One region of the Pseudomonas extremaustralis genome, then DNA from elsewhere that is predicted to be linked to it. Evidence: predicted binding sites of a transcription regulator. Region 1 holds the regulator's gene; the other holds the start of a gene.
The links. Region 1 encodes sigma-54, which starts transcription at its own class of promoters, with help from an activator protein. Its sites were predicted from a motif close to ANTGGCATNNANNTTGCTNT; they were not measured.

Region 1 (11,337 bases):
AACCTATGAGCGAGTTGTTGTCCTCAGTCAGTGAACACCTTCTGGCACCCGGTGGCGTGACCATCGAAAGCTTGCAAACCGTGCTCGGCGATCTGGCCGGGCCAGGCATCGACGCGGCCGACCTGTATTTCCAGGGGCAGATTTCCGAGTCCTGGGCCCTCGAAGACGGCATCGTCAAGGAAGGCAGTTTCAACCTCGACCAGGGTGTGGGTGTGCGTGCGCAATCCGGTGAAAAAACCGGTTTCGCCTACAGCAACGCGATCACCCTGGAAGCCCTCGGCCTGGCCGCCCGTGCCGCCCGTTCGATTTCCCGCGCCGGCCAGAACGGCACGGTGCAGGCATTCAGCACCCAGGACGTGGCTCAGTTGTACGCACCGGATAATCCCCTGGAGGTGATCAGCCGCGCGGAAAAGGTCGATCTGCTCAAGCGTATCGACGCCGCTACCCGTGCCCTTGATCCGCGTATCCAGCAGGTCACCGTGAGCATGGCTGGCGTATGGGAGCGTATCCTGGTGGCGTCCACCGATGGCAGCCTGGCGGCGGATGTGCGGCCGTTGGTGCGTTTCAATGTCAGTGTCATCGTCGAGCAGAACGGACGCCGCGAGCGCGGTGGCCATGGCGGCGGCGGGCGTACCGACTACCGTTATTTCCTCGCCGAGGACCGCGCCATGGGCTATGCCCGTGAAGCGTTGCGCCAGGCGCTGGTCAACCTGGAAGCCATTCCTGCGCCTGCCGGCACCTTTCCGGTGGTATTGGGCTCCGGCTGGTCCGGCGTATTGCTTCACGAAGCCGTGGGCCATGGCCTGGAAGGTGACTTCAACCGCAAGGGCAGTTCGGCCTACAGCGGGCGCATGGGCGAGATGGTTGCGTCCAAGCTGTGCACCATTGTCGACGACGGCACCCTGGCCGGTCGCCGTGGCTCGCTGAGCATTGACGACGAAGGCACTCCCACTGAGTGCACCACGTTGATCGAAAACGGCGTGCTCAAGGGCTATATGCAAGACAAACTCAATGCCCGCCTGATGGGCGTGGCCCGCACTGGTAATGGTCGTCGCGAATCCTACGCGCACCTGCCAATGCCGCGCATGACCAACACCTACATGCTCGCGGGCGAAAGCGACCCGGAGGAAATCATCGCCTCGGTGAAACGCGGGATCTACTGCGCCAACCTCGGTGGCGGCCAGGTGGACATCACCAGCGGTAAATTCGTGTTCTCCACCAGCGAGGCGTACCTGATCGAAGACGGCAAGATTACCGCGCCGGTCAAAGGCGCTACGTTGATCGGTAACGGGCCGGAAGCCATGAGCAAGGTGTCGATGGTCGGCAGCGACCTGTCGCTGGACAGCGGCGTGGGCACGTGCGGCAAGGATGGGCAGTCGGTGCCGGTGGGCGTTGGTCAGCCAACCTTGAAGATTGATGCGATCACCGTGGGTGGCACGGGGTCGTAAGAGCGGGAGCTTCGGGTGGCGAAGATCGCCACCCGGGGAAGAGGATCAACGCAGGCCGCGTTGAGTCTCGTCCAGCTCACGGATGTACTTGAAGATTTTACGGCTGGTGGCCGGCGCCTTGTTTTGCGCCAGTTCGTGCTGGGCCTGACGGATCAGGGAACGCAGTTGCTGGCGGTCCGCGTCCGGGTAGTCCAGCACGAATTTCTCCAGCACCGCGTCATCGCCCGAGATCAGGCGGTCACGCCAACGTTCCAGGTTGTGGAAGCGTTCGTTGTACTGGCGAGTGGAGGCATCGAGTTGATCGAGCAAGGTCAGAATGGCGTCAGTGTCCTGATCGCGCATCAGCTTGCCGATGAACATGATGTGCCGTTTACGCGCGATATTCGCGGTGTGCTTGGGCGCATCCGCCAGGGCCCGGCGCATTTCGTCGGTCAGTGGCAGTTTTGCAATCAAGTCAGGCTTGAGCGTTGTAAGGCGCTCGCCGAGGTCAACCAGCGCATGCAGCTCGCGTTTGACCTGGGTTTTGCTTTTCTCCCCATCGAGGGAGTCGTCGTAAGAATCAACCATGGTGGCAGTCCGCAAAGAAACGCCGCCATGATAACCAGTCGGGGGCCGCTTGTCCGGCCCGGTCGCTCGATGGCCTTAACCGAAAGCAGAATTTGAGTGGAGAAAACCATGAGTGCAGCCCAAAGCGTCGGTCCGCAAGCGTTACCGGCACTGCAGGAACAAGTCGAGCAGATTCTTGCCGAGGCCAAGCGCCAGGGGGCCAGTGCCTGCGAGGTGGCTGTGTCGCTGGAGCAGGGGCTGTCGACTTCGGTGCGTCAGCGGGAAGTGGAAACCGTCGAATTCAACCGCGATCAGGGGTTTGGCATCACCTTGTACGTCGGCCAACGCAAAGGCTCGGCCAGCACTTCGGCCAGTGGCGCGGAGGCGATTCGCGAGACGGTGGCGGCGGCATTGGCGATCGCCAAGCACACGTCCGAAGATGAAAGCTCGGGCCTGGCCGACAAAGCGTTGATGGCCAAGGACCTGCAGGATTTTGATCTGTTCCACGCCTGGGACATCACGCCTGAGCAAGCCATCGAGCAGGCCTTGATCTGCGAAGCTGCGGCGTTCGATGCCGATGCCCGCATCAAGAACGCTGATGGCACCACATTGAATACCCATCAAGGATGCCGTGTGTATGGCAACAGCCATGGGTTCATCGGCGGTTACGCGTCCACTCGCCACAGTTTGAGCTGCGTGATGATCGCCGAGGCCGATGGCCAGATGCAGCGCGATTACTGGTACGACGTCAACCGGCAAGGCGACTTGCTGGCCGATCCGGTCAGCATCGGCCGGCGTGCTGCGCAACGCGCCGCCAGCCGCCTGGGGGCGCGCCCGGTGCCGACCTGTGAAGTGCCGGTGCTGTTTTCGGCTGAGCTGGCCGGTGGCTTGTTCGGCAGTTTCCTGGGGGCGATATCCGGTGGCAATTTGTACCGCAAGTCATCGTTTCTGGAAGGCGCGCTGGGTCAGAAGCTGTTTCCCGAATGGCTGACCATCGATGAGCGTCCGCACCTGATGCGCGCCATGGGCAGCTCGGCGTTCGACGGCGATGGCCTGGCCACCTATGCCAAGCCGTTCGTCGAGAAGGGCGAACTGGTGTCTTACGTACTCGGTACGTATGCCGGTCGCAAGCTCGGCCTGCCAAGCACCGCCAACTCTGGTGGCGTGCACAACCTGTTCGTGACCCATGGCGATGAGGACCAGGCAGCACTGTTGCGTCGCATGGGGCGTGGCCTGCTGGTGACTGAGTTGATGGGCCAGGGCCTGAACATGGTCACAGGCGATTATTCCCGTGGTGCGGCGGGTTTCTGGGTCGAGAACGGCGAGATTCAGTTCGCGGTCCAGGAAGTCACTATCGCCGGCAACATGCGCGATATGTTCAAACAGATTGTTGCCGTGGGCAATGATCTGGAACTGCGCAGCAACATTCGCACAGGCTCGGTATTGATCGAGCGGATGACGGTCGCGGGCAGTTAATTCTTCTCTCGCTTCACGAAAAAAGCGCGCCATCTTACAGATAGCGCGCTTTTTTTATGGCTGCTTACCAAGGCAGATTAGCTGGCCAGTCTTGTTTTGATTCTTAGTATTATTTAATAGTAAATATCATTTCTGAGCGGGTGCGGATCATGAGTTCTATCCTGCATGAGGATCCTTATCTGGAGAGCTGGCGTTGGATGAGTCGTCAGATCCGTTGCGGCCTCGATCCCAACGAGCCTCGCTTGATCGAACATTACCTCAATGAGGGGCGATATCTGGCGTGCTGTACCGCCACCCATCCGTGGACGATCGCAGAAACGTCATTGCGCCTGCTGATCGATACCGCCAGTGATATCGCATTGCCGTGGCACTGGCGCTCATTGTGCCTGGATCAGGCCTGGCGCCCGCTAATCCCCGACGCTGTTTTGGATTTGTCGTGCTCTGCGCCTGGCTGAGATGCTGTTGCCTTTGGGACTCGCACTGGCTGCAGGCGTGATGCTGTTGGTGGTGACTCATGAAGTGATCCCTGATCGCGACGCAACGGTCACGAGAAGCTCGCCAGTCTGGGGCTGTGCATCGGGTTCTGTTTGATGATGGTGATGGATACCGCACTGGGGTGAAGCCTTCGAGGTTTCACGCCTGTCTCATGGAGGGGTTATTCACCCTCGTCGAAGTAGTTGTTGATCAGCGCTACCAAGGCATCCATCGCTTCCTGTTCTTGCTCGCCTTCCGTACTCAAGTGGATCTTGGTGCCTTTGCCGGCGGCCAGCATCATCATGGCCATGATGCTCTTGCCGTCGACCATGGATTCCGGTGTGCGCCCGGCGCGGATCTGGCAGGGAAACTGCCCGGCAACACCGACGAATTTGGCCGAGGCGCGGGCGTGCAGGCCCAGCTTGTTGATGATTTCAATTTCCAGAGCGGGCATCGCGGGGGTGTTCCTTTCAGCTAAGGTCGCGGTGGCGAACCTGGACGTTCTTGAGGGTTTGTTGCAGCATCTGGCCCAGGCGTTCGGTCAGGTAGACGGAGCGGTGGTGGCCGCCGGTGCAGCCGATGGCGATGGTGACATAGGCCCGGTTGCTCGCGGCAAAGCGCGGCAGCCATTTAAGCAGGTAGCTGGAGATGTCCTGGAACATCTCCTCCACATCCGGTTGCGCCGCCAGGTAATCCGCCACAGGCTGGTCCAGCCCGGACTGCTCACGCAGTTCCGGTTTCCAGTAAGGGTTGGGCAGGCAGCGCACGTCGAACACCAGGTCGGCATCCACCGGCATGCCGCGCTTGAAGCCAAAGGACTCCACCAGAAACGCCGTGCCGGGCTCCGGCTGGTTCAGCAGACGCAGCTTGATGGCGTCACGCAGTTGGTACAGGTTAAGACTGGTGGTATTGATCTTGAGGTCGGCGAGGTCAATGATCGGACCGAGCAGCTTGCTTTCGTCTTCGATGGCTTCGGCCAGGGAGCGATGAGGGCTGCTGAGGGGGTGTCTTCGACGGGTCTCGGAGAAACGCTTGAGCAGAGTCTCTTCGTCGGCATCCAGGTACAGCACATCGCAATGAATGTGCTTGGCCCGTACTTCCTCGAGTAACTGCGGGAATCGCTCGAGATGGCTGGGCAAGTTGCGGGCATCAATCGAGACGGCGACCAGCGGCTGCGCCAATTCTGTGTGGATCAATGCGCGTTCCGCCAGTTCCGGCAACAGGCCGGCGGGCAGGTTGTCGATGCAGTAGAAACCGTTGTCCTCAAGAACATTGAGGGCGGTGCTTTTACCCGACCCGGAGCGGCCGCTGACGATGATCAAACGCATGATTACCGCCCGTTCTGTTCATCCAGTACAACCTGGTACAGCGCCTCATTGCTGCTGGCGCTGCGCAGTTTGTCGCGTACGTCCTTGCGGTCAAGCATGCTGGCGATCTGCCGGAGCAGTTCCAGGTGCGCATCGGTGGCTGCCTGTGGGACCAGCAGTACAAACAGCAGGTCGACCGGGGCACCGTCGATGGCGTCGAAATCGATGGGAGCTTCCAGGTGCAGCAGGGCGCTGACAGGTGTCTCGCAGCCCTTCAGGCGGCAGTGGGGAATGGCGATGCCGTTACCAAAACCTGTGGAGCCGAGTTTTTCACGGGCAATAAGAGCCTCATATACATCTTGCATCTCCAGCTCAGGCACTTCGCGGCTGATCAGGTTGGCAATTTGTTCGAGGGCTTTTTTCTTGCTGCCGCCCGGCGCATTCACAAGTGAACGGCCGGGGGTCAGGATGGTTTCAAGTCGGATCATGGGGGGAGAGTTAACGACCTGTACCTTGCATCAGGTGCAGATTCTTTTCCTTATGCTTTATGAGTTGGCGGTCCAGCTTGTCGTAGAGCGAGTCGATCGCCGCATACATGTCCTCATGCTCAGCATTGGCGACGAGCTTGGCATTCGGTACGTGCAGGGTGGCCTCGATTTTCTGTTTGAGCTTATCGACCTCCATGATGACCTGCACGTTGGTGATCTTGTCAAAATGCCCCGCAAGCTTGTTCAGCTTGCTCTCGGTGTACTCACGCAGGGGCTTGGTGACTTCCAGCTGGTGTCCACTGATGTTGACTTGCATACAGCTTCTCCTTCGTTGCCAGTGCATAAAGCGGCAGGCAAGAACGCCTGCCACTGGAACGCTGTGGCCCGCCCGTCACATCAAACGCTTTCGCTCGCTGGAAGGCGCGATCCCTAGGGACTCGCGGTATTTGGCGACGGTTCGACGGGCGACCTGAATGCCTTGTGCCTCCAGTAAACCAGCGATCTTGCTGTCACTCAACGGCTTTTTCTGATTTTCCGCGGCAACCAGTTTTTTGATGATCGCGCGGATCGCCGTGGACGAGCATTCGCCGCCTTCGGAGGTGCTGACGTGGCTGGAGAAAAAGTATTTCAGCTCATATATACCCCGTGGGGTATGCATGAATTTTTGCGTGGTTACCCGGGAAATCGTCGATTCGTGCATGCCCACCGCTTCGGCGATGTCATGCAGAACCAGGGGTTTCATCGCTTCGTCGCCGTATTCCAGGAAGCCGCGCTGGTGCTCGACGATCTGGGTGGCCACTTTCATCAGGGTTTCGTTGCGGCTTTGCAGGCTCTTGATGAACCAGCGCGCTTCCTGCAACTGGTTGCGCATGAAGGTGTTATCGGCGCTGGTGTCGGCGCGGCGCACGAAGCCGGCATATTGGGGGTTGACCCGCAGGCGTGGCACCGACTCCTGGTTCAACTCCACCTGCCAGCGCTCATTATGCTTGCGCACGATCACGTCGGGCACGACGTATTCGGCTTCAGTGGACTCGATCTGCGAGCCTGGGCGTGGGTTGAGGCTTTGCACCAACTCGATGACCTGGCGCAGGTCGTCTTCCTTGAGCTTCATGCGGCGCATCAACTGGCTGTAGTCGCGGCTGCCCAGCAGGTCGATGTAGTCAGTGACCAGGCGCTGGGCCTCAACGAGCCAAGGAGTTTTGGCGGGCAACTGGCGCAATTGCAGCAACAGGCACTCGCTGAGGTTGCGCGCGCCGATGCCTGCGGGCTCGAACTGCTGGATGCGGTGCAGGACGGCTTCGATTTCGTCCAGCTCGATGTCCAGTTCCGGGTCGAAGGCTTCAAGAATTTCTTCGAGCGTTTCGTCCAGATAGCCCTGGTTATTGATGCAGTCGATCAGGGTTACGGCGATCAGGCGATCGGTGTCGGACATCGGCGCCAGGTTCAATTGCCAAAGCAAGTGGCTCTGAAGGCTCTCGCCGGCGGAGGTGCGGGTGGTGAAATCCCACTCGTCGTCATCGTTGCTGGGCAGGCTGCTGGCGCTGGTCTGGTAGACGTCTTCCCAGGCGGTGTCTACGGGAAGTTCGTTGGGAATGCGTTCGTTCCAGTCGCCTTCCTCAAGGTTGTCCACCGTCGGGGCGGTTTCCTGGTAGGAGGGTTCCTGTACGTCGGAGTTGGGTTTTTGCTCGATGTTGTCAGCCAGTGGGTCTGCATTATCGAAGTCGTCGCCTTCTTCCTGGCGTTCGAGCATCGGATTGGACTCCAGGGCCTCCTGGATTTCCTGTTGCAGGTCCAGGGTCGACAATTGGAGCAGGCGGATGGCCTGTTGCAGCTGCGGTGTCATCGTCAGCTGCTGGCCCATTCTCAGGACTAGCGATGGTTTCATGGCAGGGGCTTAACACCTTATTCGCCGGCGCAATGCGCCATCCACGACAGGGCGCGTGAGCGCCAAACATAAGCAAATTATATGCCTGATATCGGGGGCTTTGCCTAGAGCGCGGTAACAATAAAAATCCGGAGGTTTTCATTGACTCCCGCGCGCCTTGGCGAACGGCCGTGACACCACGGTAGTTACAGGCGGAACTCGTGACCCAGGTACACTTCCTTGACCAGTTCGTTGGCAAGGATGGTCGCGGAATCGCCTTCGGCAATCAGCTGTCCATCGTTGACGATATACGCGGTTTCGCAGATATCGAGGGTCTCACGGACATTGTGGTCGGTGATCAGCACGCCAATGCCCTTGGCCTTGAGGTGGTGGATGATCTGCTTGATGTCGCCTACCGAGATCGGGTCGACGCCTGCAAACGGTTCGTCCAGCAGGATGAACTTGGGGTTGGTGGCCAGGGCCCGGGCAATTTCCACGCGGCGACGCTCGCCACCGGACAGGCTCATGCCGAGGTTGTCGCGAATATGATTGATGTGGAATTCCTGGAGCAGGCTTTCCAGTTCCTTGCGACGCCCGTCACGGTCGAGTTCCTTGCGGGTCTCGAGGATCGCCATGATGTTGTCGGCTACCGACAGTTTGCGAAAAATCGATGCTTCCTGCGGAAGGTAGCCGATGCCAGCGCGGGCGCGACCGTGCATCGGCTGGTGGCTGACATCCAGGTCGTCGATCAGGACGCGCCCCTGATCCGCCTGGACCAGCCCGACGATCATATAGAAGCAAGTGGTCTTGCCGGCGCCGTTAGGGCCGAGCAGGCCGACGATCTGGCCGCTGTCGATCGACAGGCTGACGTCGCGCACGACCTGACGGCCTTTGTAGGCCTTGGCCAGATGCTGGGCTTTCAGGGTTGCCATTACTCGGCCTTCTTCTTCGGCTGGATAACCATGTCGATACGTGGGCGCGGCGCGGTGACCTTGTTGCCATTGGCACGACCGGCGTTAGCAATCTGTTTCACGGTGTCATAGGTGATCTTTTCACCTTCCGTGGAGTTGCCATCGGGGCTGAGCACCTTGGCCTGGTCGATCAGGACAATGCGGTTTTGCTGAGCGTGGTACTGGATGGTTTTACCGTAGCCTTTCATCGGGGCAGTGTCGGTGGCCGCCTGCTTCTGCTCGAAGTAAGCCAGGTTGCCGACCGAAGTGACCACGTCAATGTCACCGGATGAGGTGCGAGTCAGTGTCACCGTGTTGCCGGTAATCTTCATCGAGCCCTGGGTGATGATCACGGCGCCGGTATAAGTGGCAACGCCTTGCTTGTCATCCAGTTGCGCATCGTCGGCTGCGATATGGATCGGTTGCTGGCTATCGTTCGGCAGAGCCCAGGCGCTCACGCTTCCCAGTGCTGCGCCCAGACTGAGCAAAATAGGGAGAGTTTTAACGAGCCTCATACTGTCCTCTTACGTTCGATAGCAGGTGTATCCTGCTTTCTTTCAAATACGCTTTCATTCCCTTGCCAGTCGATACACCGCCAGCGCCGTCGATTCTAACGTCTTGCTCGGTCTGCGCATATTGCTTCTGCGGGAATACGGTCATGCGGCTGGTGGTAATCACCGTGTCGCGGTTCTTGGCATCGGTACGCGCAACGCGCACCGAGTCGATCAGTTCTACTTCGGTACCGTCCGGGTTGACCTCGCCGCGCTTGCTGGTGACGTGCCATGGAAACTCGGTGCCGCGATAGATATTCATGTCCGGGTTTGTCAGCAGGGTGACCTCGGTCGCCTTCACATGCTCGACCTTGTCCGAGGTCATCTCGTACTGCAACTTGCCGTCAGGCAGGAACTGCACACTTTTGGCGTTGGTGGCGTAGTAGTCGATTGCACTTTCGTCGACCTGCGCTGCAGGCTGGTCGAGAAAGCGCTCCGGGCTGATATTCCAGTAGCCCACCGCCAGGAATAACGCGGCGATGACTGCGAACAGCAGGAAGTTGCGAATCTTTTTGCTCAGCATAAAACGCTCTATAGGTAGGCGGCGTGGGCCGCTTCAAGGCTGCCCTGGGCACGCAGGATCAACTCGCAGAACTCGCGGGCTGCACCTTCGCCACCGCGCGCGGCGGTGATGCCATGGGCGTGCTGGCGAACGAACGCCGCGGCATTGGCAACGGCCATGCCCAGGCCCACGCGACGGATCACCGGCAGGTCGGGCAAGTCATCGCCCAAGTAGGCGACCTGCTCGTAGCTTAGGTTGAGTTGGCCAAGAAGCTCGTCCAGAACCGCCAGTTTATCCTCACGGCCTTGATACAGGTGAGGAATCCCCAGGTTTTGTGCGCGGCGTTCCACAACGGGAGTTTTTCTGCCGCTGATGATCGCCGTTTGCACGCCCGAAGCCATCAACATCTTGATGCCCTGGCCGTCGAGGGTATTGAACGTCTTGAATTCGCTGCCGTCTTCGAGAAAGTACAGGCGACCATCGGTCAGTACGCCGTCAACGTCGAAAATAGCCAGCTTGATGTGCTTGCCGCGTTGTAACAGGTCGCTGGTCATTTACATCACTCCCGCACGCAGCAAATCGTGCATGTTCAGGGCGCCAATCGGGCGGTCATCGCTATCGACCACCACCAGTGCGCCGATCTTGTGGTCTTCCATGATCTTCAAGGCTTCGGCCGCCAGCATTTCGGGGCGCGCTGTCTTGCCGTGGGGCGTCATCACTGTGTCGATGGTGGCGGTGTGGATATCGATGGTGCGGTCCAGGGTGCGACGCAAGTCACCATCGGTGAACACTCCGGCCAGGCGTCCGTCGGCTTCCAGGATGACGGTCATGCCCAGGCCTTTGCGTGTCATCTCCATCAGCGCTTCCTTAAGCAAGGTGCCGCGCTGGACGTGGGGTAATTCATCGCCCGAATGCATGACGTTTTCCACTTTGAGCAACAGGCGACGGCCGAGGGCGCCACCCGGGTGGGAAAACGCGAAGTCTTCAGCGGTAAAGCCACGGGCTTCCAGCAACGCCACGGCCAGGGCGTCACCCATGACCAGGGCAGCAGTGGTGGAGGAGGTGGGCGCGAGGTTCAGCGGGCAGGCTTCATGGGTCACGTGGACATTCAGGTTGATCTCGGCGGCCTTGGCCAGGGTCGACTCCGGATTGCCGGTGATGCTGATCATCTTGATGCCCAGGCGCTTGATCAGCGGCAGCAGGGTCACGATTTCATTGGTGGTGCCGGAGTTGGACAGCGCCAGGATGATGTCATCCTTGGTGATCATGCCCATGTCGCCATGGCTGGCCTCGGCCGGGTGCACGAAAAATGCCGTGGTCCCGGTGCTGGCCAAGGTGGCGGCGATTTTGTTGCCGATATGGCCCGACTTGCCCATGCCCACTACGACAACGCGGCCTTTGCTGGCCAGAATCATCTCGCAGGCGCGTACGAAATCCGCGTCGATATGGGGCAGCAAGCCCTCTACGGCTTCAAGCTCTAGGCGGATGGTGCGTTGTGCGGATTGAATAAGGTCGCTGGATTGGCTCATGTCTGAAATCGTATAGCCTGACGAAAAGTCGGCGATTATAGCGGTAATGATCAATTCCCTCACGCAAGTTCGTCAGGCTTTCGTCGTCAGGCGCCTGAGGTTCCCTCTTTGGTAACATGCCCCGCAACGTTTTTTCCCTGTCTAGGGTCTGAACAAGCGCTGTTCCGGTCTTGGGGGCGTTGTCCTAGCAGTGATATAGTTC
Region 2 (6,145 bases), 640 kb from region 1:
TGGTCAGGGTCAGGAACTGGTTACGGAAACCGATCAGACCACGAGCAGGGATGTTGTATTCCAGACGTACACGGCCTTTGCCATCCGGCACCATGTTGGTCAGGTCGCCTTTACGCAGGCCCATCTCTTCCATGACCTTGCCCTGGGATTCTTCAGGGGTATCGATGGTCACGTTTTCAAACGGTTCCTGCTTCACGCCGTCAACGGTACGGATGATCACTTCAGGACGACCAACGCCCATTTCGAAGCCTTCGCGACGCATGGTTTCGATCAGTACCGAGAGGTGCAGCTCACCACGGCCGGAAACCTTGAACTTGTCAGCCGAGTCGCCTTCTTCAACGCGCAGTGCCACGTTGTACAGCAGCTCTTTGTCCAGACGTTCCTTGATGTTACGGGAAGTCACGAACTTGCCTTCTTTACCGCAGAAAGGCGAGTCGTTTACCTGGAAGGTCATGGAAACGGTTGGCTCGTCGACGGTCAGAGGCTTCATCGCCTCGACAGTGTCCGGCTGGCACAGGGTGTCGGAGATGAACAGCGAGTCCATGCCGCTGACGCACACGATGTCGCCGGCGAAAGCTTCTTCAACGTCGATACGGTGCAGGCCGTGGTGACCCATCAGCTTCAGGATACGACCGTTGCGCTTCTTGCCGTCGGCGCCGATAGCGACAACCGGGGTGTTCGGCTTGACGCTGCCACGGGCGATACGGCCAACACCGATAACACCCAGGAAGCTGTTGTAGTCCAGTGCCGAGATTTGCATCTGGAACGGACCGTCACGGTCAACCTTCGGTGGTGGAACGTGGTCAACGATGGCCTGGTACAGCGGGGTCATGTCTTCGGCCATGTCGGTGTGATCCAGACCGGCGATGCCGTTCAGGGCCGAGGCGTAGATCACTTGGAAGTCCAGCTGTTCTTCGGTAGCACCCAGGTTGTCGAACAGATCGAAGATCTGGTCCAGAACCCAATCAGGACGCGCGCCTGGACGGTCGACCTTGTTGATGCACACGATCGGACGCAGGCCGGCTTCGAAAGCCTTCTTGGTCACGAAACGGGTTTGCGGCATAGGGCCGTCTTGAGCGTCAACCAGCAGCAGCACGGAGTCGACCATCGACATCACGCGTTCTACTTCGCCGCCGAAGTCGGCGTGGCCCGGGGTGTCCACGATGTTGATGTGGTAGCCGTTCCAGTTGATAGCGGTGTTTTTAGCCAGGATGGTAATACCGCGCTCTTTTTCCTGGTCGTTGGAGTCCATCACGCGCTCGTCGTTGAGCTCGTTGCGCTCCAGGGTGCCGGATTGACGCAAGAGTTTGTCTACCAGGGTGGTTTTACCGTGGTCAACGTGAGCAATGATGGCGATGTTACGTAGATTTTCGATCACTTGTGTATCTCGATCAGAGGATTCGGTGTGCTGACAGGTCGTGGCAGCGATTAACAGTAGAGTCAGGCCTTGCCGTTACAGCTTGACGGCAGAGTCGGGGGGCCGGTGACGCAGGCCACAGGCAAACAGCCCCGGGCTCTTAGCTCGGTCGATAAACGCGCACATTGGCATGCCCCTCACTGAGCAAATGGTGGGCATGCAGGCGACTCATCACGCCTTTGTCGCAATACAGCAGGTACTGACGGCTGTTATCCAGTTCCTTGAAACGCGCGTTCAATGCATAAAACGGCAGCGTTTGTACGTCGATGCCAGGGATGTCCAGCGGCTCGTCCTCAGCGGCATCCGGGTGACGGATGTCGATGACGATCTGACCGGCCAGGGCTTCACTGACTTCTTCGATCCGCAGATCCTGGCCCAGTTCGTCGATGACACGATCGATCGGGACCAGTTTGGCGTTCTCGAGCGCACGCTCCAGAATCGCCATATCAAACTGTTGTTCTTCGTACTCCACGCGGTTGCGCTTGGCGTGGGTCTTGGGGTTCACCGAAATGACCCCGCAATATTCAGGCATGTGCTTGGCAAAGTCGGCGGTGCCGATCTGTTCTGCCAGGTCGATGATGTCCTGCTTGTGGCTGGCGATCAGCGGCCGCAGCACCAGCTTCTCGGTCACGCAATCGATGAGCGACAGGTTCGGCAGCGTCTGGCTGGAAACCTGGGAGATCGCTTCACCGGTCACCAACGCGTCGATCTGCAATTGATCGGCGATTCGGGACGCAGCGCGCAACATCATACGCTTCAATACTACGCCCATATGACTGTTATCGACTTTACCGAGAATTTCGCCGAGGACTTCCTCGAACGGCACGCTCACAAATAGCACGCGCTGGGAGCTGCCGTATTTTTTCCAGATGTAGTGCGCGACTTCCATCACGCCCAATTCGTGTGCACGCCCGCCCAGATTGAAGAAGCAGAAGTGGCTCATCAGGCCGCGCCGCATGATCTGGTAGGCCGCCACCGTGGAATCGAAACCGCCGGACATCAAGACCAGGGTCTGTTCCAGGGCACCCAGCGGGTAGCCGCCGATGCTGTTGTGCTGGCTGTGGATCACAAACAACCGTTGGTCGCGAATTTCCATGCGCACTTCAATTTGCGGCGCTTTCAGGGAAATTCCGGCGGCGCCGCACTCGCGACGCAGCTTGCTGCCGACGTATTTCTCGACATCCATGGAGCTGAATGGATGCTTGCCGGCACGCTTGCAACGCACCGAAAAAATCTTGCCTTCCAACTCACTGCCGAAGTGCAGTTTGCACTTCTCGGTGATGTCGTCGAAGTCGCCCAGCGGGTACTCGTCCACCTGCAGGAAGTGCGCGATGCCCGGCATGCAGCTCAGGCGCTCGGTCATGTCCTTCAAGGCTTTAGGGTCGGTGACACGGGTTTCCAGCTCGAGGTTGTCCCACACGCCGTTCACCACCACAGCCGGGTCCAGATCGCGGAGCACGGCACGGATGTTCTTGGCCAACTGACGGATGAAACGCATCCGTACCGGTCGGCTTTTGATGGTGATCTCGGGGAACACTTTAACGATTAATTTCATGGAAACAGCGCGCGCAGGGCCTGCCGAAAAAGGGGGGCGCGGATTATAGCGGAAATCGCTCAAGGTTTAACCAGTTAATATGCATCGCACTGCACTCGCACCATATGAGTGCATAGAGAGAGCGATGCGCCACATTGCGGTGCGCTATTTTTCGGCTTTTGTCGCCACGCACCTATATAGAGGCGCTTTTGGAGCAAAAAACCCATGTTGGCGCACTGGCATGCAATTTGCTCTCTTGTGAGGCAGGTTGCCATGGCGGACTATCCGCGCCGGCATCACCCACATTCTAAGGGCTAACTCCACTACCCCAGCCCGAAGCCACCCGGAGGACACTATGTCGAAGTCGGTTCAACTCATCAAAGATCATGACGTTAAATGGATTGATCTGCGCTTCACGGACACCAAAGGCACTCAGCACCACGTGACCATGCCGGCTCGCGACGCGCTGGATGAAGCTTTCTTCGAAGAAGGCAAAATGTTCGACGGTTCCTCCATTGCTGGCTGGAAAGGCATCGAAGCCTCCGACATGATCCTGATGCCGGACGACAGCACTGCCGTGCTGGACCCGTTCACCGAAGAAGCCACCCTGATCCTGGTGTGCGACGTGATCGAGCCTTCGACCATGCAAGGCTACGACCGCGACCCACGTGCGATCGCCAAGCGCGCCGAGGAATACCTGAAGTCCACCGGTATCGGCGACACCGTATTCGTCGGCCCAGAACCAGAATTCTTCATCTTCGACGAAGTGAAGTTCAAGTCCGATATCTCCGGTTCCATGTTCAAGATCTACTCCGAACAAGGTTCGTGGATGTCCGACCAGGACGTGGAAGGCGGCAACCATGGCCACCGTCCAGGTATCAAAGGCGGTTACTTCCCGGTTCCACCGTTCGACCACGACCACGAAATCCGTACCTCCATGTGCAACGCCATGGAAGACATGGGCCTGGTCATCGAAGTGCATCACCACGAAGTGGCCACTGCCGGCCAGAACGAAATCGGTGTGAAGTTCAACACCCTGGTGAACAAGGCTGACGAAGTCCAGACCCTGAAGTACTGCGTACACAACACCGCCGTTGCCTACGGCCGTACCGCGACCTTCATGCCTAAGCCTCTGTACGGCGATAACGGTTCGGGTATGCACGTTCACCTGTCCATCGCCAAAGATGGCAAGAACACCTTCGCTGGCGAAGGTTATGCCGGCCTGTCCGACACCGCCCTGTACTTCATCGGCGGCATCATCAAGCACGGTAAGGCCCTGAACGGCTTCACCAACCCGTCGACCAACTCCTACAAGCGTCTGGTACCTGGCTTCGAAGCACCGGTAATGCTGGCCTACTCGGCCCGTAACCGTTCCGCCTCGATCCGTATTCCTTACGTGTCCAGCCCTCGCGCTCGCCGTATCGAAGCTCGCTTCCCGGACCCGGCAGCCAACCCATACCTGGCCTTCGCTGCCCTGCTGATGGCTGGCCTGGACGGCATCCAGAACAAGATCCACCCTGGCGACGCCGCCGACAAAAACTTGTACGACCTGCCGCCTGAAGAGGCCAAAGAGATCCCACAAGTGTGTGGCAGCCTGAAAGAAGCCCTGGAAGAGCTGGACAAGGGCCGTGCGTTCCTGACCAAAGGCGGCGTGTTCAGCGACGACTTCATCGACGCTTACATCGGCCTGAAAAGCGAAGAAGAAATCAAGGTTCGCACCTTCGTACACCCACTGGAATACGAGCTGTACTACAGCTGCTGATCCGGTAGCGCTGCGTAACGTGGCGTGACGAAAAGACCTCCCTCGGGAGGTCTTTTTTTTGCCCGCGCAAAACGTGCGCTCACCCCTTCCTGAACAGACTGTTCAAATCAGCACTATATTGGTGCGACGGGTTGCACCTTGCCCACCTGCCCAGCCCATTTTGGTTCGGAACTTCCCGAGCAAGCTGGCAGAACGCCACAGTTTTGTGCCTCAAACCCTTATTTCAGGGCTTCGACGCTTCTTTTCGGAGCCTTGGTTTGGTTTTTGCATTTTCCTTGTATCAGCGTGTGCCTCAAGCGCGCGCCTTGCTCCAAAAGAGGTCCTGATGACCATCAGCGATGCACTGCACCGTTTGTTACTCGACAACCTGACCACCGCGACCATCCTGCTCAATGCCGACCTGCGCCTTGAGTACATGAACCCGGCGGCGGAGATGCTCCTGGCCATCAGCGGCCAGCGCAGCCATGGGCAGTTCATCAGCGAGCTGTTCACCGAGTCGGCCGAAGCCTTGAGCTCGTTGCGCCAGGCGGTGGAGCAGGCGCACCCGTTCACCAAGCGCGAAGCGATGCTGACGGCCCTGACCGGCCAGACCCTGACGGTCGACTACGCCGTGACCCCGATCCTGAGCAATGGCGCTACGCTGCTGCTGCTCGAAGTACACCCCCGCGACCGCCTGCTGCGCATCACCAAGGAAGAAGCGCAGTTGTCCAAACAGGAAACCAGCAAGATGCTGGTGCGCGGCCTGGCCCATGAGATCAAGAACCCCCTCGGCGGGATTCGCGGCGCGGCGCAGCTGCTGGCGCGCGAGCTGCCGGACGAGCACCTCAAGGACTACACCAACGTCATCATCGAAGAAGCCGACCGCCTGCGTAACCTGGTGGACCGCATGCTCGGCTCCAACAAGCTGCCGTCGCTGGCGATGACCAACGTGCATGAGGTACTCGAACGCGTTTGCCAACTGGTCGAGGCCGAAAGCCAGGGTTGCATCACCTTGGTGCGTGACTACGACCCGAGCATCCCGGATGTATTGATCGACCGCGAACAGATGATCCAGGCAGTGCTCAACATCGTGCGCAACGCCATGCAGGCCATCAGCAGCCAGAACGAGCTGCGCCTGGGCCGCATCACCCTGCGCACCCGCGCCCTGCGCCAGTTCACCATTGGCCATGTGCGCCATCGCCTGGTGACCAAGGTCGAGATCATCGACAACGGCCCAGGCATTCCTGCGGAACTTCAGGAAACCATTTTCTTTCCCATGGTCAGCGGCCGCCCGGACGGTACCGGGCTGGGCCTGGCCATTACCCAGAACATCATCAGCCAGCACCAGGGTCTGATCGAATGTGAGAGCCATCCTGGCCACACCACGTTCTCGATCTTTCTGCCTCTGGAACAAGGAGCCCCATCGACATGAGCCGTAGTGAAACTGTGTGGA

Region 2: a site for sigma-54 is predicted at 3,187-3,206, ahead of glnA (glutamate--ammonia ligase). Genes of this name have one in related genera too.

The regions. Positions count from the first base shown of each region.
Region 1 covers NZ_LT629689.1:3,885,447-3,896,783, reverse strand. Annotated here, with positions in the region: gene tldD (metalloprotease TldD) at 6-1,448, shown strand; gene yjgA (ribosome biogenesis factor YjgA) at 1,494-2,015, opposite strand; gene pmbA (metalloprotease PmbA) at 2,124-3,470, shown strand; partial or broken gene BLR63_RS18000 (FagA protein) at 3,620-3,880, shown strand; partial or broken gene BLR63_RS17995 (ZIP family metal transporter) at 3,912-4,090, shown strand; gene BLR63_RS17990 (HPr family phosphocarrier protein) at 4,126-4,398, opposite strand; gene rapZ (RNase adapter RapZ) at 4,415-5,272, opposite strand; gene ptsN (PTS IIA-like nitrogen regulatory protein PtsN) at 5,275-5,739, opposite strand; gene hpf (ribosome hibernation-promoting factor, HPF/YfiA family) at 5,750-6,055, opposite strand; gene BLR63_RS17970 (RNA polymerase factor sigma-54) at 6,131-7,624, opposite strand; gene lptB (LPS export ABC transporter ATP-binding protein) at 7,810-8,535, opposite strand; gene lptA (lipopolysaccharide transport periplasmic protein LptA) at 8,535-9,068, opposite strand; gene lptC (LPS export ABC transporter periplasmic protein LptC) at 9,055-9,627, opposite strand; gene BLR63_RS17950 (KdsC family phosphatase) at 9,636-10,160, opposite strand; gene BLR63_RS17945 (KpsF/GutQ family sugar-phosphate isomerase) at 10,161-11,135, opposite strand.
Region 2 covers NZ_LT629689.1:4,527,628-4,533,772, forward strand. Annotated here, with positions in the region: gene typA (translational GTPase TypA) at 1-1,378, opposite strand, end outside; gene thiI (tRNA uracil 4-sulfurtransferase ThiI) at 1,518-2,972, opposite strand; gene glnA (glutamate--ammonia ligase) at 3,307-4,713, shown strand; gene glnL (nitrogen regulation protein NR(II)) at 5,039-6,124, shown strand; gene ntrC (nitrogen regulation protein NR(I)) at 6,121-6,145, shown strand, end outside.